DNA from 3 places in the Saccharothrix sp. DSM 118769 genome. Region 1 is predicted to be linked to each of the others. Evidence: riboswitches for the same ligand, from Rfam matches in the RefSeq annotation. Region 1 holds a riboswitch; each other region holds the start of a gene.

Region 1 (7,795 bases):
GTGTCGAGGTGCCGCAGCACCTCCGCGCGCAGCTGCGGCGCGGTGAGCATGTCGATCTCCCCGCTCACGCCGACCACGGTGGCACCGCCGCCGGCCGGCCGGACGGTGAGCCCGACCTGCCCGGCGCGCGGGCTGCTGGACGCGGCGGACTCGGCTCCGCTCGTCGCCACGACGTTCGGGTCCTGAACCGTCACGAGGGTCTCCTTCTTCACCTGGAACAGCTGGGTGGGAGCCCGGGGGCGCTCCGCGCGCAGGGCGGAAGAGCAGCGTGACGCTCACGTCAGCGGGCCGGACTCCCCGGCGCGGCTGTTGGCTCAACCGCTGCGCCACCACCGTACGGAGCCCGCACGGACACCACAAGCGCGCAGGCAGCGGCTTATCGGCACCAGTGTAGTGCGCATTCCGGTGTGCGGTGGGTGACGGACGGTGAACGGTTTGGCGGTGGACCCGCCGGCTACACCTCGGGGGAAGGGTTCAGCGCAACTCGGCGACCCGAACCGCCCGGTGGGCGAGACACCACCGGAACCGGCTGCCGGTCGCGCCGCCGTCGCGCAGAATCCCGGTGACGGGGATAACACCGCGAGAGTCGCGGACGACAACCCCGGTGGAGGGAATTCACATGAGCACCAGCACGGAAACCGAGTCCGAGCCCGCCAAGCAGAGGGCGGCGCGCGCCGGTTCGCACGGCGCGGGACCGCTGCCCACCGCCCCGTGCAGCGTGGTCTGGAGCAAGGGCCACGCCTACGTGCTCGAAGGTTTCCGGGCCCGCTGGGTGGGCGTCGACGACCGCGGCCGCCCCCAGGCGCTCAGCGGCGACGAGCTCCAGCGCCGCGGCTGGACCCGCACCCGCCACCGCTGACGGCGGTCCCCCGCCGCCCCGCGGCCGGGCGGTCACCCGCCCGCCCCGCGGCCGGGCGGTCACCCGCCCGCCCCGTGACCGGGCGGTCAGCCGGGGGAGTGACGTCCGCGCACGTTCGTCGGCACCGGGGTCCGCGCCGGCACTAGAGTCCACGCCGTGCCGCGTGACCCCGCCGACCGGCTGCTGACCATCCCCAACGCGCTCAGCGTGCTGCGGCTGCTCGGCGTGCCCCTCTTCCTCTACCTCCTGCTCGGCCCCCGCGCCGACGGCTGGGCGGTCGTCGTCCTCGTCGCCGCGGGCCTGTCGGACTGGCTCGACGGCAAGATCGCGCGCTGGCTGGACCAGACCAGCAGGCTCGGCACGCTCCTCGACCCCGCCGCCGACCGCCTCTACATCCTCGCCACGCTCGTCGCGTTCGTCGTCCGCGACATCGTGCCGTGGTGGCTCGTCGTGCTCCTGGTGGGCCGCGAGGTCGTCGTCGGCGCCTGCCTGCCCGTGCTGCGCGCCCGCGGCTACGGGCCGTTCGACGTCAACTACCTGGGCAAGGCGGCCACGTTCAACCTGCTCTACGCGTTCCCCGTGCTGCTGCTCGCCCAGGGCACGTCCACGGCCGCCCGGATCGCCCTGCCCATCGCCATCGCGTTCATGGCGTGGGGCGGCGCCCTGTACCTGTGGTCGGGGGCCCTGTACGTCTACCAGTTCACCCTCGCGCTGCGCCGACGGCCGGGGGTCGCGCCGGTCTGAACGCGACGTGGGAAGATCCGGCACCGAAGATCCACCGTCTTGAAGGAGCGCGCCGCGGTGATTCCCGAGGAGCTCAAGTACACCGAGGAACATGAGTGGGTGCTGCGCACCGGTGACGACACCGTGCGCGTCGGCATCACCGACTACGCCCAGGAGCAGCTCGGCGACGTCGTGTTCGTGCAGCTCCCCGAGCTCGGCGAACAGGTCGGCGCGGGCCAGACCCTCGGCGAGGTCGAGTCGACCAAGAGCGTGTCGGACATCTACGCGCCGCTGGCCGGCGAGGTCATCACGCGCAACGACTCCCTGGACCAGCAGCCCGACCTGGTGAACTCCGACCCGTACGGCGAGGGGTGGATGGTGGAGCTCCGCCTGGAGGACCCGGCGGCGGTCGACGACCTGCTCGACGCGTCCGCCTACCAGGAGCTGGCGGCATCGGAGTGACGTCGATCTTCCGGCGGCTCTTCGGTCGGTGGGGGAGCCGCTCCTCAGACACGGGTTCGGGCACGGTAGGTTCTAACGAACTCGACGCTTCCAGCAGCAGGAGGAGAGCTCAGGTGAGCACGAACGACGGGCCAGGCGTTCCGCCGGAGCAGTCCCCGGAGCGGACCTCCGTTTTCCGGGCCGACTTCCTCGCCGAGGTCGAGGGCGCCGAAGCGCCCGCCCAGGAGCCGGCCGTCGCCGGCGTCGACGCGCTGCCCGCCGGGTCCGCCCTGCTGGTGGTCAAGCGCGGCCCGAACGCGGGTTCCAGGTTCCTGCTGGACCGCGACACGACGAGCGCCGGTCGGCACCCCGACAGCGACATCTTCCTCGACGACGTGACGGTGTCCCGCCGGCACGCCGAGTTCCGCCGCGAGGGCGGCGAGTTCGTGGTGATCGACGTGGGCAGCCTCAACGGCACCTACGTCAACCGCGAGCCCGTCGACCAGGCCGTCCTGGCCAACGGCGACGAGGTGCAGATCGGCAAGTTCCGCCTGGTGTTCCTGACCGGTCCGGGCGCCGGGGGCCAGGGGGCCTGACGATGGGGGTCCGGTGACGGCCGGGCGGCCACGCGGGGGGTTGGGCATCGGAGCCGTGCTGGCGCTGCTCCGAGCCGACTTCCCCGACGTCACCATCTCCAAGATCCGCTTCCTGGAGGCGGAGGGGTTGGTCCGCCCGGCGCGCACCGCCTCGGGGTACCGGCAGTTCGGTTCGGCCGACGTCGAGCGGCTGCGGTACGTCCTGACCGCCCAGCGCGACCGCTACCTGCCGCTGAAGGTGATCAGGGAGCAGTTGGACGCCGCCGACGCCGCCGCCGCGAACGGGGGCCCGCACCGCGGTGCCGCGGCCCCCGACCACCGGTTCACCCGCGACGAGCTGCTCGCGCGCACCGGCGTCGCCCCCGACGTGCTGGCCGACCTGGAGCAGCACGGCCTGGTCACGCCGACCGCCGGCGGCCACTACGACGCCGACGCGGCGCAGATCGCCTCGACCGTGCGCGCCCTGGCCGACCACGGCCTGGACGCGCGCCGGCTGCGCCCGTTCCGGAGCGCGGCGGACGTCGTCGTGACCGCCGCGCAGCAGGGCCGTGCCGACGAAGTCACCGCGCTTTCGGTAACGCTGCACACACTCCTCGTGAAGACCGGATTGCGGGACGTCGCAGGTGGCCGTGTTTCGTCGAGGTGAACGCGTGTCCGCATCGTGATGCGAAGCGGTCGGGCCGTTGCGCACGGAGCCCGCTTGGCGGGTAGCGTCGAATCCGTACGTGGGGCATTCTCGTTGGTAGCGGGGACGCCAGAATTTCAGCGCGCTGAGGGAGGCGAGACCCGATGAGCGAGATGCGCGTCGTCGGTGTGCGGGTGGAACTGCCCGCCAACCAGCCGATCCTGTTGCTGCGCGAAACCGAGGGTGAGCGGTACCTGCCGATCTGGATCGGATCGGTCGAGGCCACGGCGATCGCGCTGGAGCAGCAGGGTGTCCGGCCTGCCCGGCCGTTGACGCACGACCTGCTCAAGGACGTCATCGGCGCCCTCGGTCGGCAGCTCGAACAGGTTCGGATCACCGACCTCCAGGAAGGCACCTACTTCGCCGAGCTGGTGTTCGACGGTGACGTGCGCGTCTCCGCCCGGCCCAGCGACTCGGTGGCGCTCGCGCTGCGGATCGGCGTGCCGATCCACGCGGAGGAGTCCGTGCTCGCGGAGGCCGGGTTGATCATCCCGGACGAGCAGGAGGACGAGGTCGAGAAGTTCCGGGAGTTCCTGGACTCGATCTCGCCCGAGGACTTCCGGGGCGCGGACACCTAGGTCGACCCGTCGCGCGGGCCGCTCCGGCGGTTCTGGCGCGCGGAGCGGTGGAGCTGCCGGACGGCCGCGGTGACGTCCGGTTTCGCGTTTCCGGGGCGTTCTCCCGGTGCCGCGGGCGGCGCGGTCGCCGTGCCGGTGGCGTGACCGGTCGAATGCCCGTCGCCGGTGGGCGGGGGAACGCGGTCGCGGTGCCGTGGGAATCGTCGAACAACCGCTCGGAACGCTTCGCAGGGGTCCCCGCCGAGGGGACCCCTGCTTTGATTTTGCCGGCTGTCACCGACGCCGCGCGATGACCGATCCGCTGCCTGTGGACAACTGCTTCGCCGGTGTCGGGCACGGCTTGGTGGTGCCCGGTTCGGCGGTGGTGGCCGGTTCGGCGGTGGCGCCTGGTTCGGCGGTGGTGGCCGTGACCGCGTTGGCCGCAGCCGTGGTGGTGCTCATCCGGTCTTGGTGCTGTCCGGGGCGCCCGCACCGAGCCGCACCGCGCCGCGCCGCCGGCACGGCACCGGGTTCCGCGCTCACCGCCGCCCCCGCGACCGGCTGTCCGCGTTTACCCCACCGGTGACACCTGCGAGGGGCCGCGCCGCCGGCCCCGCGCCGGGACGGGCCCCTCGCAGGCGTGTGCGGTGAGTTGTGGATCAACCCTCCGTGCCACCCCCTGGTGTCACACCTTCGGATTACACAACGTCAGCGTTCTTCAGCTAAACGATCACTAAACGTCACCCAAATGGCTTACGACGAGGGTATCTCTCAACCTCAACCTCAGCTTGAGACAAGACACGCTCAGCGCGTCGCGTTGACCTGCCCCCTAGGCGGTCTTACCGTCGAGCTCAGGTGAATTGCCACGGTGTGATTCGGGCACCGGGGCGGCTTCACGTTGGTCGCCGGTCGTCGTGACCGGACCGAGGGGAGGCAGGCGTGGTCGAGGAAGCGCCCATCCGGGCGGGAACCGGAGAACAGGGTGAACTGTTCCCGGACTCCTCGCTGCCGGACGAACTCGTCGGGTACCGCGGCCCCGCCGCGTGCCAGATCGCGGGAATCACCTACCGCCAGCTCGACTACTGGGCACGCACGGAGCTGGTCAACCCGACCATAAGGAGTGCGCACGGCTCCGGCAGCCAGCGGCTCTACTCGTTCAAGGACATCCTCGTCCTGAAGGTCGTCAAAAGGCTCCTGGACACCGGCGTCTCGCTCCAGAACATCCGGGTCGCGGTCGACCACCTGCGCCGCCGCGGCGTGCAGGACCTGGCCCGGATCACGTTGTTCAGCGACGGCACCACGGTCTACGAGTGCACCTCGCCCGAGGAGGTCGTCGACCTGCTCCAGGGCGGTCAGGGCGTGTTCGGCATCGCGGTCAGCGGCGCCATGCGGGAGATCAGCGGCACGATCCACGAGTTCCCCGCCGAACGGGCCGACGGCGCCGAGGTCGTGGGGCCGTCCGACGACGAGCTGTCCCGCCGCCGCCGCACCCGCGCCATCGGCTGAGCCCCCCCGCGCACCCGGACCGCCGACCGCGGGCGACCGGCGGTCGACAACCGACGACGACTCGGCCCGCGGCGGGCCCACGGGTAGCGGTGCGCGGGTACCCACCTCCGCGGCGGGCAAACCGGTGAGATCCACGTCGCGCCGGCGGTACCGGCGGCACCCCCGCCGGGTACGATTCGCGAGCAGTCGCTTTATCCCGTGCGGGAGAGTCCGAGCCAGTCTCGGCGCCGAAGGAGCAAATCCTCCCCGGAACCTCTCAGGCGCAAGGACCGCGCGGGTGAGACGCCTCTGGAAAGCGGGTCGGGCAACCGACCCCGCCGACGGTGCAAGCCCGGTCGAGCAGTCCGGGTGAAGCTCTCAGGCGCCCGGCGCCGGGCAGAAGACAGAGGGGGAGGGCAACGGCCGGAGTGTGCCCGTAGCCCTGGAGGCGCCTTTATGACGCAGGACCGCATCCCCCTCGCCGCTCTCGAGCACGGCACCCCGTTCGCCGACCGGCACGTGGGCCCGCGGCCCGCCGAGCTGGCCCGCATCCTCGACGTCATCGGCGTCGGCTCCCTGGAGGAACTGGCGCAGCGCGCCGTGCCCGACTCGATCCGCGAGCGCGACCTGGTGCTGGACCTGCCCGCGCCCGCCACCGAGACCGAGGCGCTGGCCGAGCTGCGCGCGCTGGCCTCCCGCAACCGGCCGATGACGCAGATGATCGGCCTCGGCTACTACGGCACGACCACCCCGCCGGTGATCCGCCGCAACGTGCTGGAGAGCCCCGCCTGGTACACCGCGTACACGCCGTACCAGCCCGAGATCTCCCAGGGCCGCCTCGAAGCCCTCCTCAACTTCCAGACGGTGGTCGGCGACCTCACCGGCCTGCCGCTGGCCAACGCGTCCATGCTGGACGAGTCCACCGCCGCCGCCGAGGGCATGACGCTCGTGCGCCGGGCGGGCAGGTCCAAGTCCGCCAGGTTCGTCGTGGACGCCGACACGCTGCCGCAGACCCTCGCCGTCATCGAGACCCGCGCCGAGCCGCTGGGCATCGAGGTCGTCGTCGCCGACCTGTCGCAGGGCCTGGAGGGCCTCGGCCTGGGCGGCGACTTCTTCGGCGTGCTGCTGTCCTACCCCGGCGCGTCCGGCGTGGTCCGCGACCACGAGGCCCTGATCGCCGAGGTGCACAAGGCGGGCGCGCAGGCCGTCGTCGCCGCCGACCTGCTGGCGCTGACGCTGCTGCGCCCGCCCGGCGAGATCGGCGCGGACGTCGTCGTCGGCACCACCCAGCGCTTCGGCGTGCCCGTCGGGTTCGGCGGGCCGCACGCCGGCTACATGGCCGTCCGGCAGGGCCTGGAGCGGCAGCTGCCCGGCCGGCTCGTCGGCGTGTCCGTCGACGCGGACGGCTCGCTCGCCTACCGCCTCGCGCTCCAGACCCGCGAGCAGCACATCCGCCGCGAGAAGGCCACCAGCAACATCTGCACCGCGCAGGTCCTGCTGGCCGTCATGGCCTCCATGTACGCCGTCTACCACGGCCCCGAGGGCCTGAAGGCCATCGCGACCCGCGCGCACCGGATGGCCACGGTGCTCGCCGCCGGGCTGTGCGAGGCGGGCGTCGAGGTCGTGCACGGCGAGTTCTTCGACACCGTCCGGGCGCGCGTGGAGGGCCGGGCGGCCGAGGTCGTCGCCGCCGCCCGCGAGCTGGGCGTCAACCTGTGGCGGGTCGACGAGGACGTCGTGTCGATCGCGTGCGACGAGACCACCACCCGCGAGCACCTGCACCTGGTGTGGCGGGCGTTCGGCGTGACCGTCCCCGACGTGGACGCCCTGGACGCCGACACCGCCGACGGCATCCCCGCCGACCTGCGCCGCACCACCGACTACCTGACCCACCCGGTGTTCCACTCGCACCGCTCGGAGACCGCGCTGCTGCGCTACCTGCGGTCGCTGTCGGACAAGGACGTCGCGCTCGACCGCAGCATGATCCCGCTCGGGTCGTGCACGATGAAGCTCAACGCCACGGCCGAGATGGAACCCGTCACCTGGCCCGAGTTCGCCGAGCTGCACCCGTTCGCGCCCGTCGAGGACGCCGCCGGCCTGCTCTCCATCGTCTCCGACCTGGAGCGGTGGCTGGCCGAGGTCACCGGGTACGACGCGGTGTCGCTCCAGCCGAACGCGGGCAGCCAGGGCGAGTTCGCGGGCCTGCTCGCGATCCGCGCCTACCACCGCGCGAACGGGAACGCGCACCGCGACGTGTGCCTCATCCCGTCCAGCGCGCACGGCACCAACGCCGCGTCCGCCGTCATGGCCGGGATGCGCGTCGTGGTCGTGAAGTGCGACGAGCGCGGCAACGTGGACCTCGACCACCTGAGGTCGACGGTCGAGGCGCACCGCGACGACCTCGCCGCCATCATGATCACCTACCCGTCGACGCACGGCGTGTACGAGG
Region 2 (7,795 bases), 1.0 Mb from region 1:
GCTGCCCACCGAACTCCCGACCCTGCTCGCCCCGGCGCCGGCCGTCGTGCTCGGGCTCGTCCTGCTGGCCGCCGCCGCGGTCCTGTGGCGACGCCTCGACCTGGGCGTCGCCGCCCTGGCCCCCGCCGTGGCGGGCACGACCGCGCTCGCCCAGGCGCTCCCCGCCACCGCCCCGCTGGTCCTGGTCTCGGTGGTGCTGCTCGGCCTGGCGGCGGCGTCGGGCGACAACCTCCTGGCCTCGGCGGCGACGGCCTACGCGGTCGCCACGTGCCTGACCGGTGCCCTGCTCCTGCCGGCGGCCGTGCCCGCGGTGGTGGCGTTCGCGGGCGCGGCGGGCGCGGTGCGGCGGCACGTAGCCTCTCGGCATGAGCATCCACGACATCCCCGTGCGCACCCTCTCGGGTGAGGGGTCCAGCCTGGGCGAGCACGCGGGCAAGGCGCTGCTGGTGGTCAACGTGGCGTCGAAGTGCGGCCTGACGCCGCAGTACAAGGGCCTGGAGCGGCTCCAGGAGCGGTACGCGGACCGCGGCTTCTCGGTCGTCGGCTTCCCGTGCAACCAGTTCATGGGCCAGGAGCCGGGCACCGCGGAGGAGATCGCCACCTTCTGCTCGACGACCTACGGCGTCACCTTCCCGCTGTACGAGAAGATCGACGTCAACGGCCCCTCGCGGCACCCGGTGTACGCCGAGCTGACCCCCACCGAGGACGCCGACGGCAAGGCCGGGGACGTGCAGTGGAACTTCGAGAAGTTCCTGCTGTCCCCGACGGGCGAAGTGGTCGCCCGCTTCCGCCCGGCCACCGACCCCGAGGCCGACGAGGTCGTGCAGGCGATCGAGGCCACCCTGCCCTGACCACCGCCGCCGCCGCGGGTCCTCACCCGCGGCGGCGCGGCCGGGTCAGCACTCGACGACGTTCACGGCCAGGCCGCCCCGGGCCGTTTCCTTGTACTTGTGGTTCATTCCCGCAACGGACTGACCAGCACGAACGACGAGACGAAAGCGGGGAAATGGCAGACACGCCGCGCCATTCGGTCAGCGTCGCCGGAATCGTCGTCAACGACTCAGGACAGGTGCTCGTCATCCGCCGCAGGGACAACGGCCACTGGGAGCCACCGGGTGGAGTGCTCGAACTCGCCGAAACGTTCGAGGAAGGCGTCAGGCGTGAAGTCCTGGAGGAGACCGGCATCTCGATTCAAGTCGAGCACTTGTCCGGCGTCTACAAGAACATGAAGCGCGGCATCGTCGCCTTGGTCTACCGCTGCACCCCACTCGGCACACCCAGTAGCACGACGGACGAAGCCACCGCGGTCCGCTGGGTGACACTGGACGAAGTACGCGAAGCGATGGCACCGGCCTACGCGGTACGGGTCACCGACGCGTTCGAACCCACATCGCACACTCGCGCTCATGACGGCGTGAACCTGCTGTGACCCAACCACGGCCTGTCGACCACGAGGCCGCGTCACCGCCGAGCAAGCGCCGGGTGTTCAAGGTCGCCTTCGACCTGCGGGACGAGAGCGCATCGGAGTTCACGACCGCGCTGTCCACGGAGAGGATGTGGACGGAGAAGACAACCACGCAGGTGGTCGTACAGGTGCGCAGCATCCCGTTCTTCGTTCGGGGTGTGGCCTTCGGCGATACCGTGCGGGTCCGAGCCGATCACGACCGACGAGAACTGGTCTTCGAAGAACTGCTCACGAGGTCTGGACACTCCACCATTCGGATCAGCATTCCCAGCCAAAACGCAGCAGTCCCGGTAGAAGACGCCTTGCAGCGGCTCGGCTGCTCATGGGAGACCATTTCCGCAGGTATGTCGTGGGCCGTTGACGTCCCACCCGAGGTGGACTACTCGTCAGCAAGGACCGCGCTTCTCCTGGTGGTCGCGAAGGCGGGAGCAGTGCTTGAAGAAGCTTCGGTAGCAGCAGGACATCACAGCAACAACGATCGGTAAACCGATCCCACAGCCTGCACATCCCGCCGGGTGGCAAGCGTTGGCACTGCCGAATCCAGCTGTACGGGATCAAGGCGCGCCGGCTGCGGAAGCATGTCCCCAGGCAGTCCTCAGCGGCAGCAGTCGGGACGATCGCGGTCGCGCGGCTGGACCGGGCTGGGCTCGGCGGTCGACTGCCGCGGCGGCTCCGCCGCCTTGCCACCGGGAGTGGTTGTGCCGCAACGAGGACCAGGCCCACGACGCGCGACGGTCCCCACCCCGCGCTACCGAGGTGGGGACCGTCGCGTTCGGACCAAGATCAGGCCGTCTCCAGGCCGTGGGACGTCGGGTACCAGCGAGAACCACCGAGCAACGATGGAAGTCATTCGCGCTGGTCAGACGCCGGTCATCAGCACTCGATGACGTTCACCGCCAGGCCGCCCCGAGCGGTCTCCTTGTACTTGTGGTGCATGTCCTTCCCCGTCTCCCGCATGGTCTTGATGACCTTGTCCAGGGACACGAAGTGCGACCCGTCGCCCCGCAGTGCCATGCGCGCCGCCGTGATGGCCTTGATCGACGCCAGCGCGTTGCGCTCGATGCACGGGATCTGCACGAGCCCGCCGATCGGGTCGCAGGTCAGCCCGAGGTTGTGCTCCATCGCGATCTCGGCCGCGTTCTCGACCTGCTCCGGCGTGCCGCCGAGCACCTCCGCCAGACCGCCGGCGGCCATGGAGCAGGCCGAGCCGACCTCGCCCTGGCAGCCGACCTCGGCGCCGGAGATCGACGCGTTCTCCTTGAACAGCACGCCGATCGCGCCCGCCGTGAGCAGGAACCGCACCACGCCGTCGTCGGACGCGCCCGGCACGAACCTCGCGTAGTAGTGCAGCACCGCGGGCACGATGCCGGCCGCGCCGTTGGTGGGGGCGGTGACGACGCGACCGCCCGCGGCGTTCTCCTCGTTCACCGCCAGCGCGAACAGGGTCACCCAGTCCATCACCCGCAGCGGGTCGGTGGCGTAGTGCTCGGCGGCCAGCCGGGACCTCATCTCGGCCGCCCGCCGCCGCACCTTGAGGCCGCCGGGCAGTTCGCCGGTCTCCGTGCAGCCGTGCTCCACGCACTCCTGCATGACCTGCCAGATGTGGAGCAGGCCGGACCGGATCTCCTCCTCCGACCGCCACGACCGCTCGTTGTCCAGCATCAGGCCGCTGATCGGCAGCCCGGTCTCCCGGGTCCGCGCGAGCAGCTCGTCCCCGCTGCGGAACGGGTGCGCGACCGGCGTGCTGTCCGGCTTGATCCGGTCGGTGCCGGACGCGGTCTCGTCGACCACGAACCCGCCGCCCACCGAGTAGTAGACGGCCGAGTCGACCGGCGACGACCCGGAGAACGCCTCGAAGCGCATCCCGTTGGGGTGCAGCGGCAACGACTTGCGCCGGTGCATGACGAGGTCGGTGTCCTCGGTGAACGCGATCTCGTGGACGCCGCCGAGCCGCAACCGCCCGGTCGCCCGGACCTCCTCGACCCGCGCGGACGCCGCCACCGGGTCGACCTCCTCGGGCTTGTGGCCCTCCAGGCCGAGCAGGACGGCCTTCGGGCTGCCGTGCCCGTGGCCGGTTGCTCCGAGTGACCCGAACAGCTCCACGTGCACTCGGTCGACTGAACTCGTTCGTGCACCCAGGCGGTCCACGAACATCGTCGCCGCGCGCATCGGCCCGACCGTGTGCGAACTCGACGGACCGATGCCCACGGAGAACAGGTCGAACACGCTGATCGCCACGGATCAGCCCTCGGTCAGTTCCGCGTACTTCGCGGCGGTCAGCAGCCCGGTGGCGTCCTCGACGGCCACCTTGAACAGCCAGCCGCCGCCGTACGGGTCGTTGTTGATCAACGACGGGTCGTCGACCGCCGCCGTGTTGACCTCCACGACCTCGCCGCTGACCGGCGCGTACAGGTCGCTCACCGACTTGGTGGACTCCAGCTCGCCGCACACCTCGCCGGACGCGACCCGCGTGCCGACGGCGGGCAGCTCGACGAACACGACGTCGCCCAGCGACTCGGTCGCGTACGAGGTGATCCCGACCGACACGGGCTCCCGGGTGCCCGGCGCCCAGTCGACCCACTCGTGCTCGGGCGTGTACAGCAGGTTCTCCGGAAAGGTCACGTCAGCGCTCCCTGGTGGTGAAGGTCCACCCCCACTCTGTCCTGGGACCTGAGAGCTTCGCCGCGCGCGCGGCTTGCACCGTGGGTGCGCCCCCTCGGACGAGGGTGCGCTTTCCAGAGTCGCCTCACCGCGCGCGGTTCTCGCTGCCTGAGAGTGTGCGGGGGACTTGCTCCTTCGGCGCCTCGAACGAACGAGGTCTCTCCCGCGCGGGTTCCGGCGCCGTCGAGGCGCCGCGGCCGATGTTCAGTTGGGTGACCCGCACGCTAGGTGCCGGCCCGGACGGGTGTCAACGCGCCGCACGACTTGTTCCGCCGGCACAACCGGACCCGTCCTCCTTGGTTCCGCGCGCACGATGACACCGCGCCCCGGGTACCCGACCTTTGGCGAACACGACAGCCGAAGGAGCCCACCGTGCGGATCGCAGTCCCCCGGGAGATCAAGAACCACGAGTACCGCGTCGCGCTGACCCCGGCGGGCGCCCACGAGCTGGCGTCACGCGGTCACGAGGTGTTCGTCGAGGCCGGCGCGGGCCTCGGCTCGGCGATCACGGACGAGGAGTACGCGGCCGCGGGCGCCAAGGTGCTCGCCGGGGCCGACGACGTGTGGTCCGAGGGCGAGCTGGTGCTCAAGGTCAAGGAGCCGGTCGCCGAGGAGTACCCGCGGCTGCGCGAGGGCCAGGTCCTGTTCACCTACCTGCACCTGGCCGCCGACCGGCCGCTGACCGAGGCGCTGCTGGCCTCCGGCACCACGGCCATCGCCTACGAGACCGTGCAGACCCCGAACGGCGCCCTGCCGCTGCTCGCGCCGATGTCCGAGGTCGCGGGTCGCCTCGCGCCGCAGGTGGGCGCGTTCTCGCTGATGAAGCCGTCCGGCGGCCGGGGCGTGCTGCCCGGCGGCGTGCCCGGCGTGCACCCGGCGCGCGTGGTCGTGATCGGCGGCGGCGTGGCGGGCCTGAACGCGGCCGTGATCGCCGCGGGCATGGGCGCGGACGTGGAGATCCTGGACACCAACGTCGACCGGCTGCGACACATCGATGCCCTCTACCAGGGCCGCCTGCGCACCGTCACGTCGAACCGGTACGCGGTCGAGCAGGCCGTGCGCGAGGCCGACCTGGTCATCGGCGCGGTGCTGGTGCCCGGCGCGAAGGCGCCGAAGCTCGTGACCAACGAGCTGGTCGCCGACATGAAGCCCGGTTCGGTGCTGGTGGACATCGCGATCGACCAGGGCGGCTGCTTCGCCGACTCCCGGCCGACCACGCACGCCGACCCGACCTACCAGGTGCACGACTCGGTGTTCTACTGCGTCGCGAACATGCCCGGCGCGGTGCCGCGCACCTCGACCTACGCGCTGACCAACGTGACCCTGCCGCACGCGGTCGCGCTGGCCGACCGGGGCTGGCGGGAGGCGCTGCGCGCGGACGCGTCGCTGGCGCTCGGCCTCAACACCCACGCGGGCCTGCTGACCAACGCGCCGGTGGCCGAGGCGCACGACCTGGCGTTCACCGCGCCCGAGATCTGATCCGGAAAACAGAGGGGGCCCCGCTCACGTGCTGTGAGCGGGGCCCTCGTCGTACGAGGCGGCCCGCTCAACCAGCCTGGGGGTCACTGGGAGCGGGCCGCGTCCCAATGTTAGCGGGGAACCGGGCTCCCTGCCCAGCGGGCCCACCGGTCCGGCCCACATCACACGCCCCGCCGGCCACGCGGAGTTGCCGACGTTCAAGCTAATGAGTGAATTACCCGGGTAACGGGTAAGTCACGACGCCGTGCCGGCCGATGCACAGGACGGGACCCCCGCCGCTACGCAACGGGGTCGTCCGCTCGTGCGGCTCCCCCGCCGCGCCCCACCCCGTCCCCTCGCGATCGGAGTGCCGATGGCCGAACCACAGGGCTGGATCGACTGCCACGACCCCTTCGGGAGGGACCGGTCCATGACCGTCCTCGTCGAGGACGACCGCGTCCTCCTGGTCGCCCCGCCCGGCGAGTCGGCGGTGATGTCGGTCACGCAGACCCGCAGGCTGCACCACCTGCTCGCCCAAGCCGCCGACAGGATGTGAGCGCGTGGACGAGGCGCTCCGGGCCGCCGTGCTGCGCCGGCTGGCCCTGCTCGACGAGGCCGTCGAGCGGGACGAGGCCGACGCGCTGGTGCCGCTCGCCCGGGCCGAGATCCACCGCCTGGCCGACGGTTGGCGGCTGCTGCTGACCCTGCACCAGCCCGATCCGGACGGCCGCTGCGGCGCGTGCCCCGGCGTGCTGCGGCACAAGAAGTGGCCGTGCCAGGTGTGGACGATGGCCCACCAACACCTCATCGGCGAGGGCCTGCCGCACCGGGAACGCCGCCGGCCGCTGCGCCCGCTGCTCCGTTCGCACGACGCGGAGACGACCACCGAGATGCCGGCGGTGGTGTCGAAACCGCGACACGCCCTCCCCGAGTGACCCTCCTAGGGCAGGATGACGCCCGGTAGGAGTATTCCGGGAGGGACGCGTGCACGACGGCAGTGGCCGCATCGTGGTGCAGAACTTGACCAAGCAGTTCGGTCCGGTCGCAGCGGTGCAGAACTTGAGCTTCACGGTGGAACCCGGTTCGGTTACCGGCTTCCTCGGTCCCAACGGCGCGGGCAAGACGACGACGCTGCGCATGCTCCTCGGGCTGGTGACGCCCACGGCGGGCACCGGTCTGATCAACGGCAGGCCGTTCCACCAGCTCGGCAACCCCGGGCGGGTCGTGGGCGCGGTGCTGGAGGCGCAGGGCTTCCACCCCAAGCGCACCGCGCGCAACCACCTGCGCGTGTACGCGGCGGCGATCGGCGTGCCCGACTCGCGCGCCGACCAGGTGCTCCAGCTGGTGGGCCTGGGCGCGGCGGGCGACCGCCGGGCGGGCGGGTTCTCGCTGGGCATGAAGCAGCGGCTGGCACTGGCCACCGCGCTGCTCGGCGACCCGCAGATCCTCGTGCTCGACGAGCCGGCCAACGGCCTCGACCCGGAGGGCATCGCCTGGCTGCGGACGTTCCTCCAGTCGTTCGCCCGCAGCGGTCGGACCGTGCTGATCTCCAGCCACCTGCTGGCCGAGGTCGAGCAGACCGTCGACCAGGTGGTCATCGTCAGCCGGGGCCAGACCATGTACTACGGGCCGCTGGACAACCTGCGCGACCAGCAGCAGGCCCGCGTGCTCGTGCAGCCGTCGGACGCCGCCGGCCTGGTCGCCGCGCTCCGCGAGGACGGCGTGTCGAACATCGAGCAGCTGCCGGACGGCCGGATCGCGGTCAGCGGGGTCGAGGCCAAGCAGGTCGCCGACACCGCGCTGAAGGCGGGCGTGTCGATCTACGGCATCCAGGAGGAGAAGGCGGACCTGGAACGCCTGTTCTTCCAGCTCACCAACGGTCAGTACGCCGCGCCGGGCCAGGACCAGTACGGCCAGAACCCCTACGGGCAGCCACAGCAGGGTTACGGGCAGCCCCAGCAGCCGTACGGCCAGCCGCAGCAGGGCTACGGCCAACCCGGGTACGGCCAGCCGGGGTACGGGCAGCCGGGCTACGGCCAACCCGGGTACGGCCAGCCGGGCTACGGCCAGCCGACGCCGCCCGGCGGCAGCGGCTACTACGCCCCGCCGCCCGGCTACCAGCAGCAACCCGGGCAGCAGACGCCGCCGCAGGGGTACCAGCAGCCCGGGCAGCAGCAACCACCTCAGGGGTACCAGCAGCCACCGCAGGAC
Region 3 (7,795 bases), 280 kb from region 1:
CGTTGATCTCGAACAGGTCGATGTCCTCGACGGCCAGCCGCGCCTTGTCCAGCGCCTTGCGCGCCGCCGGGGCCGGGCCGGTGAGCATGATCGTGGGCTCCGAGCCGACGACGGCGGTGGCGACGACCCGCGCGCGGGGCGTGAGGCCCAGCTCCTCGCCGATCCGGGCGTTGCCGATCAGCATGGCCGCCGCGCCGTCCACGATCTGCGACGAGTTGCCCGGCGTGTGCACGTGGTGGACGCGCTCGACGGTGGGGTAGCGGTCGATGGCCACCGCGTCGAAGCCCAGGTCGCCGTGGAACGCGAAGGACGGCTTGAGCCTGCCCAGCCCCTCCAGCGTCGTCTCCGGCCGGATCGCCTCGTCGTGGTCCAGCAGCACGGACCCGTTCTGGTCGACCACCGCCACGATCGAGCGGTCGAAGTACCCCTTGTCCCGCGCGAGCGTCGCCCGCTGCTGCGAGCGCAGCGCGTAGGCGTCCACGTCCTCGCGGCTGAAGCCCTCCAGGGTGGCGATCAGGTCGGCGCTCACGCCCTGCGGCACGAAGTTGACCGCCGTGTTGGTCTCCGGGTCGGCCATCCACGCGCCGCCGTCGGACCCCATCGGCACCCGCGACATCGACTCGACGCCGCCCGCCACCACCAGGTCCTCGAACCCGGACGCCACCTTGGCCGCGGCGAGGTTGACCGACTCCAGGCCGGACGCGCAGAACCGGTTGAGCTGCACGCCCGCGGGCCGCAGGTCCCAGCCCGCCGCCAGCACGGCCGTGCGGGCGATGTCCGAGCCCTGCTCGCCGACCGGCGACACGACGCCGAACACCACGTCGTCCACGGCCGAGGTGTCCAGGTCGTTGCGCCGCGCCAGCGCGTCGAGCACCCCGGAGGCGAGGGTGATCGGCTTCACGCTGTGCAGCGACCCGCGCTTCCCCCTGCCACGCGGTGTGCGCACCGCGTCGAAGATCAAGGCTTCGCTCATGCACCCACGGTAAGGCGCGGCACGCCCCGCGCCCATGACCGCACGAGGTGACTTATTAGCTCATCCGGTGGCCGCGAGGTGCGGTCGCGACGTCGATCACGCACACCCGCCTGACAATTGCGCTCACGATCGACGTCCACGCCGGCACCCGGCGGTCATGGTGCCGGCGCGCCGTCGGTGGGACCGTCGACGACATGCCGACTCGCCGTTCCGCATGGATGAACGAGGACCTGGACCAGCTGCGCGACCTGGCCCGGACGTTCTTCGAGAAGGAGGCCGTCCCCCACCAGGAGCGCTGGGCGGCGCAGAAGCAGGTGGACCGGGGCTTCTGGCGCAAGGCCGGGGAGCTCGGCCTGCTGTGCCTGTCCATCCCCGAGGAGCACGGCGGTGGCGGCGGCACGTTCGCGCACGAGGCCGTGCTGCTGGAGGAGCAGGCCCGGTGCGGCGACAGCGCCTGGGGCAACAGCGTGCACAGCGGCATCGTCGCGCACTACCTCAACTCCTACGGCACCGAGGAGCAGAAGCGCCGCTGGCTGCCGAAGATGGCCTCCGGCGAGTACGTGGGCGCCATCGCCATGTCCGAGCCCGGCGGCGGCTCCGACCTCCAGAACATCAGGACGCGGGCGCTGCGGCACGGCGACGAGTACGTGATCAACGGCTCCAAGACGTTCATCACCAACGGCGCGCAGGCCGACCTGGTCGTCGTGGTCGCCAAGACCGACCCGTCCCAGGGCGCCACCGGCATCTCGCTGCTGGTCGTGGAGACCGCCGACGCGCCGGGCTTCCGCCGCGGCCGGGTGCTCGACAAAGTCGGCATGAAGGGCCAGGACACCGCCGAGCTGTTCTTCGACGACGTCCGCGTGCCCGCCGACAACCTGCTGGGCACCGGCGAGGGGCAGGGCTTCATCCAGCTCATGCAGCAGCTCCCGCAGGAGCGGCTGATCATCGCGGTCGCCTCCGTCGCGGGCATCGAGGCCGCCGTCGCCCTCACCCTCGACTACGTCAAGGACCGCACCGCGTTCGGGCGGGAGCTGATCAAGTTCCAGAACACCCGGTTCACGCTCGCCGAGTGCGCCACCGAGGCCCGCGTGACCAGGGCGTTCGTCGACGAGTGCGTGCAGGCGCACCTCGCGGGCGAGCTGGACGTGCCCACCGCGGCCATGGCCAAGTGGTGGTCGACCGAGCGGCTGTGCCGGGTCGTGGACGAGTGCGTGCAGCTGTTCGGCGGCTACGGCTACATGACCGAGTACCCGATCGCGCGCGCGTGGGCGGACGCGCGCGTGCAGAAGATCTACGGCGGGACGAACGAGATCATGAAGGAAATCATCGCGAGGTCGCTCTGACATGCCGGGACCCCTGGAAGGGCTGAAGGTCGTCGAGCTGGCCGGCCTCGCGCCCGCGCCGTTCGGCTGCATGGTGCTGGCCGACCTGGGCGCGTCCGTGGTGCGCGTCGACCGGGTGTCCGGCGCGCCCGCCGTGCCCGGCGACCCGCTCGGCCGCGGTCGCCGCTCGATCGGCGTGGACGTCCGGCGGCCCGAGGGCGCGGAGCTGGTGCTGCGGCTCGTCGCGGGGTCCGACGTGCTGGTCGAGGGCTTCCGGCCCGGCGTCACCGAGCGGCTGGGCATCGGGCCGGCGCAGTGCCTGGCCCGCAACCCCCGGCTCGTCTACGGGCGGATGACCGGCTGGGGCCGGTCCGGCCCGCTGGCCGACCGCGCCGGGCACGACATCAACTACATCGCCGTGGCCGGCGCGCTGGAGCCGATCGGCCGGCCCGGGCAGCCGCCGACCGTGCCGCTGAACCTCGTCGGCGACTTCGGCGGCGGCGGGCTGCTGCTGGCGCTGGGCCTGCTGGCGGCGCTCTACGAGCGGGAGCGGTCGGGGCGCGGGCAGGTCGTGGACGCGGCGATGGTCGACGGCGCGGCGCTGCTGACGACGTTCCTGCACGGCATGTCGTCGGCGGGCGCGTGGTCCGGCGGGCGGGGGGAGAACCTGCTGGACGGCGGGGCGCCGTTCTACGACGTGTACGAGGCCGCGGACGGGCGGTACGTGAGCGTCGGCGCGCTGGAGGAGAAGTTCTACGCCGAGCTGCTCGCCCTGCTGGGGCTGGAGGACGCGCCCAGCCGCCACGACCCGGCCAACTGGCCGGAGCTGCGCTCCCGCATCGCCGCCGCCGTCGCCACCCGCCCGCGCGACGAGTGGGCGGCGCTGGCGGAGGGGACGGACGCGTGCCTGGCCCCCGTGCTCGCGCCCGGCGAGGCCCCGGGGTACGGGCACAACGCGGAGCGCGGCACGTTCGTCGAGGTCGCGGGGGTGGCCCAGCCCGCGCCCGCGCCGCGGTTCGACCGGACCCCGGCGGGCGTGCCGACCGCGCCGCCGGCGGGCGGCGAGCACACCGACGAGGTGCTGGCCGAGCTGGGCCTGGCCGAGGACGAGGTGGCGGCGCTGCGCGCGGCGGGCGTGGTCGCCTGAGGGGGATGACCCCGCTTCTCCGGGGCGTTCGACGCGCCGTTCGGCCCGCGCACGCGGGTGGCCGGAAAATGAACGCGAGAAATCACCGGAAGAGGTGCTGGGAATTGCCGGCGGCCGACATCGGCCTTTGTCACGCTCGGTGCGTGCTTCGGCGCAATCAGGTGATGTGCTGTGCGGGTGTGACGGTGTCGCTCGACCTCGGTGTCCGTGCCAGGGGGGTGGGCGAGTGCCCGTAACTAGGTGATCGGCGGGACCACTGGTCCCCTTGATAGTCCGATCAGGTGACAGTGGCCACTGCCCAGGCGTGGTTGCGTGGGCGCCGCTACCCCCAGTCGGGGGACGTCGGAGGGTTGCGCGTTCATCGTCCGGGTGAATGGTGGAGCATGTCGGGTGACGCGACGGGCACGGCGTCCGTCGGCCCCTGCCTCGTGAACGGACGGAGACCGATCAGTGAACGTCAAGAAGGTGGTGACGCTGGCGGCGGTCGCGCTGGTGCTGTTCCTGCTCGTCACCCAGCCCAACGAATCGGCCGACGCGGTGAAGACCGCCCTCGGCTGGCTCCAGTCGGGCGCCGAGTCGATCATCACCTTCGTCCGCAGCCTCTTCGCCTAGCGCACCCCGCCGCGGCTCCGCTCAATGCGGTCACCCACGGTGACTTTGACTCCTCGACGTTGCACCGTACGGGTGGAATGAGGGCTATAACGCGCTGGTAACAGGGTTTTTGGCAAACCAGGGTCTAGCGGTTGTCGGTACCCGCTAATACGGTGCGCTGCATTGGCTGATCTTCGACCGACGAGGAGGCAGAATGGTCGAGGACTCGGGAGTCGACGAGCTGCTGCGGCAGTGGGCGGCTGAGCGCTCGGACGACGCCGAGCTGCAGGAGGTGAACCGGATCAAGGACGCGTGGCTCGCGGAAGCCCCGCCGTCCCCGGGGATCCCGGTGCAGCGGGCGAACGGCGGGAACCGCGGCCTGATGAGGGTCGAGTCCGCGGACCCCGCCTACGTGGCGGCGATGCGGAAGAGGGCGCCCGAGGTGCCCGAACCCCTGCTCGCCGCCGCCGCCAGCTACTGGCAGCTGGTGGGTGACCTGTCGGAGGCGGAGCTGTGGTGGGACGCGGGCATCAGCCCGTTGGACCAGCGCGCTCTGGACTACCGGGCGGCCGGGCTCACGCCCGCCGACCTCGGTCGTCGTCTCGGCCCGATGACGGTGCTCCAGCACCTGCGTCGGGGCAGTGCGGCAGCCTGGTGCGTGGCCAGGTTGCAGAGGCAACGCCGGGACGGCGTCGCCTAGTCCGGATCGACGAAGAGTCGGGCGGGCTCCTGAGGTCGAGGGGCCCAACGCCCGTGAGGGGCGGGCTCCCGCGTGGGGAGCCCCGGCCCGAGGGGGCTCTCAGCTCCCGCGAAGTACCCTTGAGGTGTGCACGGCCTCATCACCCCCAAGCGCGTCGCCATCGCCGCTGTCTGCGTGGCCGCGCTGGTCGTGTGCTGCGGTCTCGCCTACTGGCAGTGGGAGCGCTTCTCCCAGGCGGGCGGCACGTTCCAGAACCTCGGCTACGTGTTCCAGTGGCCCCTGTTCGGCCTGTTCCCGGCGTTCATGGTGTGGCGCATCCGCAGGCTGGACGCCCAGCGCCGGGCCGAGGGGACCGCCGGGGAGACCGAGGTCACCCCCGACGGGGGTACCCGGGAGCCGGTGGCCGAGCCGCCGGCGCCGGTCGTTACCGTTGACCCCGTCGGAACACCCGCGCGCGACGACGAGGACGACGAGTTGGCGGCCTACAACCGCATGCTCGCCCAGCTCCACGCGCGGGACCAGCGGTGAGGTGAGGGTAGGGCGATGAGCGGCGCGTTGACCAGGTTCCGGTTCATGGCTTACGTGGTCGGCGTCGGCCTGCTGCTGCTCGTGGTCGCCATGATCGCCAAGTACGCGGGCGGCACCGAGACCATGATGAGGGTCGTCGGCCCCGTCCACGGCTTCCTCTACGCCATCTACCTGGTGCTCACCGTCGACCTCGCCCTCAAGGCGCGCTGGTCGATCAAGGCCACGGTGCTCGTCCTGCTGGCCGGCACCGTCCCGTTCGTGTCGTTCTACGCCGAGCGCAAGGTCGTGGAGAGCGTCCGGGCCGAGAAAGCCCTGTGACGCGGCGGGTTGACCCCGGCCACCAGGCACATCTAGCGTCTGGCGGTACCAACTGAACACGGCCGTCGATGTCGCGCGGGAGAGTCCCCACCAGTCGGGGCGCCGAAGGAGCAACTCCTCCCCGGAATCTCTCAGGCACAGCTACCGCCCGACGAAGGCAACTCTGGAAAGCAGGCGCACCCGGTGCGCCTCGCCCACGGTGCAAGCCGCTCACCGGCAGCGGCGAAGCTCTCAGGCTCATGACAGAGGGGGAGGCTTCTTCGACGAGGAGTCTCCGATGGACCGTGTCACCCTTCACCCGTGCCCGCCGACCCGACCGGTCGGCGCTACCGGCATGCCCGCACCCTGGGAGGACCCCGCCTGATGGAAAGCCGACGCACGCCCCTGCACGCCGAGCACGAGGCCCTGGGCGCACTGTTCACCGACTTCGCGGGCTGGCGGATGCCGCTGCGCTACGACAGCGAGCTGGCCGAGCACCGCGCGGTGCGCACCTCGGCGGGCCTGTTCGACCTGACGCACATGGGCGAGATCGTGCTGACCGGGCCGGGTGCGGGCGCCGCGCTGGACCACGCCCTGGTCGGCCACGCGTCGGCGATCGGCGTGGGACGCGCCCGGTACACGATGATCTGCGAGGCCGACGGCGGCGTCGTCGACGACCTGATCGTCTACCGCACGGGTGACCAGGAGTACCTGGTCGTGGCCAACGCGTCCAACGCGGCCGTCGTGTTCGAGGCGCTGGTCGAGCGGGCGAAGGGCTTCGACACCACCGTCGAGGACCGCTCCACCGACTACGCGCTGCTCGCCGTGCAGGGGCCGCGGTCCACCGAGATCCTGGCCGGCCTCACCCCGACCGACCTGGCCGGGGTGAAGTACTACGCCTCCTACCCGACCGAGGTGGCGGGCAGGCCCGTGCTGCTCGCCCGCACCGGCTACACCGGCGAGGACGGCTTCGAGCTGTTCACCGCCCCGGACGACGCCGCGCACGTGTGGCGGGCGCTGCTGGAGGCCGGCCGGGAGCACGACCTCAGGCCCGCCGGGCTCGGCTGCCGCGACACCCTGCGCCTGGAGGCCGGGATGCCGCTGTACGGCAACGAGCTGGGCCGGGACCGCACCCCGTTCCACGCCAACCTGGGCCGCGTGGTGAAGCTCGACAAGCCGGGCGACTTCGTCGGCCGCGACGCCCTGGCCGCCACCGCGGCCGAGGGCGTGCGCCAGGTCCTCGTCGGCCTGAAGACCACCTCCCGCCGCGCCCCCCGGCACGGCTACCCCGTGCTGGACGCGGGGGGCACCCCGATCGGCGAGGTGACCAGCGGCGCGCTGTCGCCGACCCTGGGCTACTCGGTGGCCATGGCCTACGTGGCCGAGGGGCACGCCGAGCCCGGCACCGAGCTGTCCGTCGACGTCCGCGGCAAGCGCGAGCCCGTCGAGGTCGTCGCGCTGCCGTTCTACAAGCGCCCGAGCTGACCGCCCGAGCTGACTAGGAGAGAGATCCCATGTCCGAGCACTTCAACACCTCCCTCGCGGAGTTCGACCCGGAGGTCGCGGACGCCGTCGCCGCCGAGCTGCACCGGCAGCAGAGCACGCTGGAGATGATCGCCTCGGAGAACTTCACGCCGGTGTCGGTGCTCCAGGCGCAGGGCTCGGTGCTGACGAACAAGTACGCCGAGGGCTACCCCGGCCGGCGCTACTACGGCGGCTGCGAGAACGTCGACGTCATCGAGCGGCTGGCGATCGAGCGGGTCAAGGGGCTGTTCGGGGCGGGCTTCGCCAACGTGCAGCCGCACTCGGGCGCGCAGGCCAACGCGTGCGCGATGTTCGCCCTGCTCCAGCCGGGCGACACGATCCTGGGCCTGGACCTGGCGCACGGCGGGCACCTGACGCACGGCATGCGGATCAACTTCTCCGGCAAGCTCTACAACGTCGTGCCCTACCACGTGTCGGAGGCCGACGGCCGGGTCGACATGGCCGAGGTCGAGCGGCTGGCGCAGGAGGCGAAGCCGAAGCTGATCGTGGCGGGCTGGTCGGCCTACCCGCGGCAGCTGGACTTCGCCGAGTTCCGCCGCATCGCCGACTCGGTGGGCGCGTACCTGATGGTCGACATGGCGCACTTCGCCGGCCTGGTGGCGGCGGGCCTGCACCCGAGCCCGGTGCCGCACGCGCACGTCGTGACGACGACCACGCACAAGACGCTCGGCGGCCCGCGCGGCGGCGTGATC

Evidence for each region. Region 1 has a riboswitch for glycine ahead of gcvP (aminomethyl-transferring glycine dehydrogenase). Riboswitches for the same ligand answer to the same signal wherever they lie in the genome.
Region 2: another riboswitch for glycine. It lies ahead of gcvH (glycine cleavage system protein GcvH); the one in region 1 lies ahead of gcvP (aminomethyl-transferring glycine dehydrogenase).
Region 3: another riboswitch for glycine. It lies ahead of gcvT (glycine cleavage system aminomethyltransferase GcvT); the one in region 1 lies ahead of gcvP (aminomethyl-transferring glycine dehydrogenase).

What each region holds. Positions count from the first base shown of each region.
Region 1 is NZ_CP193627.1:7,786,087-7,793,881, reverse strand. Features, by position in the region: gene ACRAKJ_RS32670 (anti-sigma factor antagonist) at 1-194, opposite strand, end outside; gene ACRAKJ_RS32665 (hypothetical protein) at 620-859, shown strand; gene ACRAKJ_RS32660 (CDP-alcohol phosphatidyltransferase family protein) at 1,016-1,603, shown strand; gene gcvH (glycine cleavage system protein GcvH) at 1,661-2,044, shown strand; gene garA (glycogen accumulation regulator GarA) at 2,158-2,619, shown strand; gene ftsR (transcriptional regulator FtsR) at 2,660-3,265, shown strand; gene ACRAKJ_RS32640 (bifunctional nuclease family protein) at 3,409-3,882, shown strand; gene ACRAKJ_RS32635 (hypothetical protein) at 4,156-4,323, opposite strand; gene ACRAKJ_RS32630 (MerR family transcriptional regulator) at 4,801-5,367, shown strand; glycine riboswitch at 5,559-5,649, shown strand; gene gcvP (aminomethyl-transferring glycine dehydrogenase) at 5,803-7,795, shown strand, end outside.
Region 2 is NZ_CP193627.1:8,785,439-8,793,233, forward strand. Features, by position in the region: gene ACRAKJ_RS37355 (hypothetical protein) at 1-406, shown strand, start outside; gene ACRAKJ_RS37360 (glutathione peroxidase) at 366-851, shown strand; gene ACRAKJ_RS37365 (NUDIX hydrolase) at 1,007-1,429, shown strand; gene ACRAKJ_RS37370 (DUF4265 domain-containing protein) at 1,483-1,950, shown strand; gene ACRAKJ_RS37375 (L-serine ammonia-lyase) at 2,339-3,703, opposite strand; gene gcvH (glycine cleavage system protein GcvH) at 3,707-4,087, opposite strand; glycine riboswitch at 4,212-4,302, opposite strand; gene ald (alanine dehydrogenase) at 4,499-5,605, shown strand; gene ACRAKJ_RS37390 (hypothetical protein) at 5,958-6,140, shown strand; gene ACRAKJ_RS37395 (hypothetical protein) at 6,145-6,519, shown strand; gene ACRAKJ_RS37400 (ATP-binding cassette domain-containing protein) at 6,569-7,795, shown strand, end outside.
Region 3 is NZ_CP193627.1:8,067,146-8,074,940, reverse strand. Features, by position in the region: gene ACRAKJ_RS33990 (acetyl-CoA C-acetyltransferase) at 1-973, opposite strand, end outside; gene ACRAKJ_RS33985 (acyl-CoA dehydrogenase family protein) at 1,168-2,316, shown strand; gene ACRAKJ_RS33980 (CoA transferase) at 2,318-3,442, shown strand; gene ACRAKJ_RS33975 (hypothetical protein) at 3,893-4,054, shown strand; gene ACRAKJ_RS33970 (helix-turn-helix transcriptional regulator) at 4,248-4,733, shown strand; gene ACRAKJ_RS33965 (hypothetical protein) at 4,860-5,261, shown strand; gene ACRAKJ_RS33960 (DUF3817 domain-containing protein) at 5,277-5,579, shown strand; glycine riboswitch at 5,646-5,736, shown strand; glycine riboswitch at 5,738-5,832, shown strand; gene gcvT (glycine cleavage system aminomethyltransferase GcvT) at 5,943-7,043, shown strand; gene glyA (serine hydroxymethyltransferase) at 7,073-7,795, shown strand, end outside.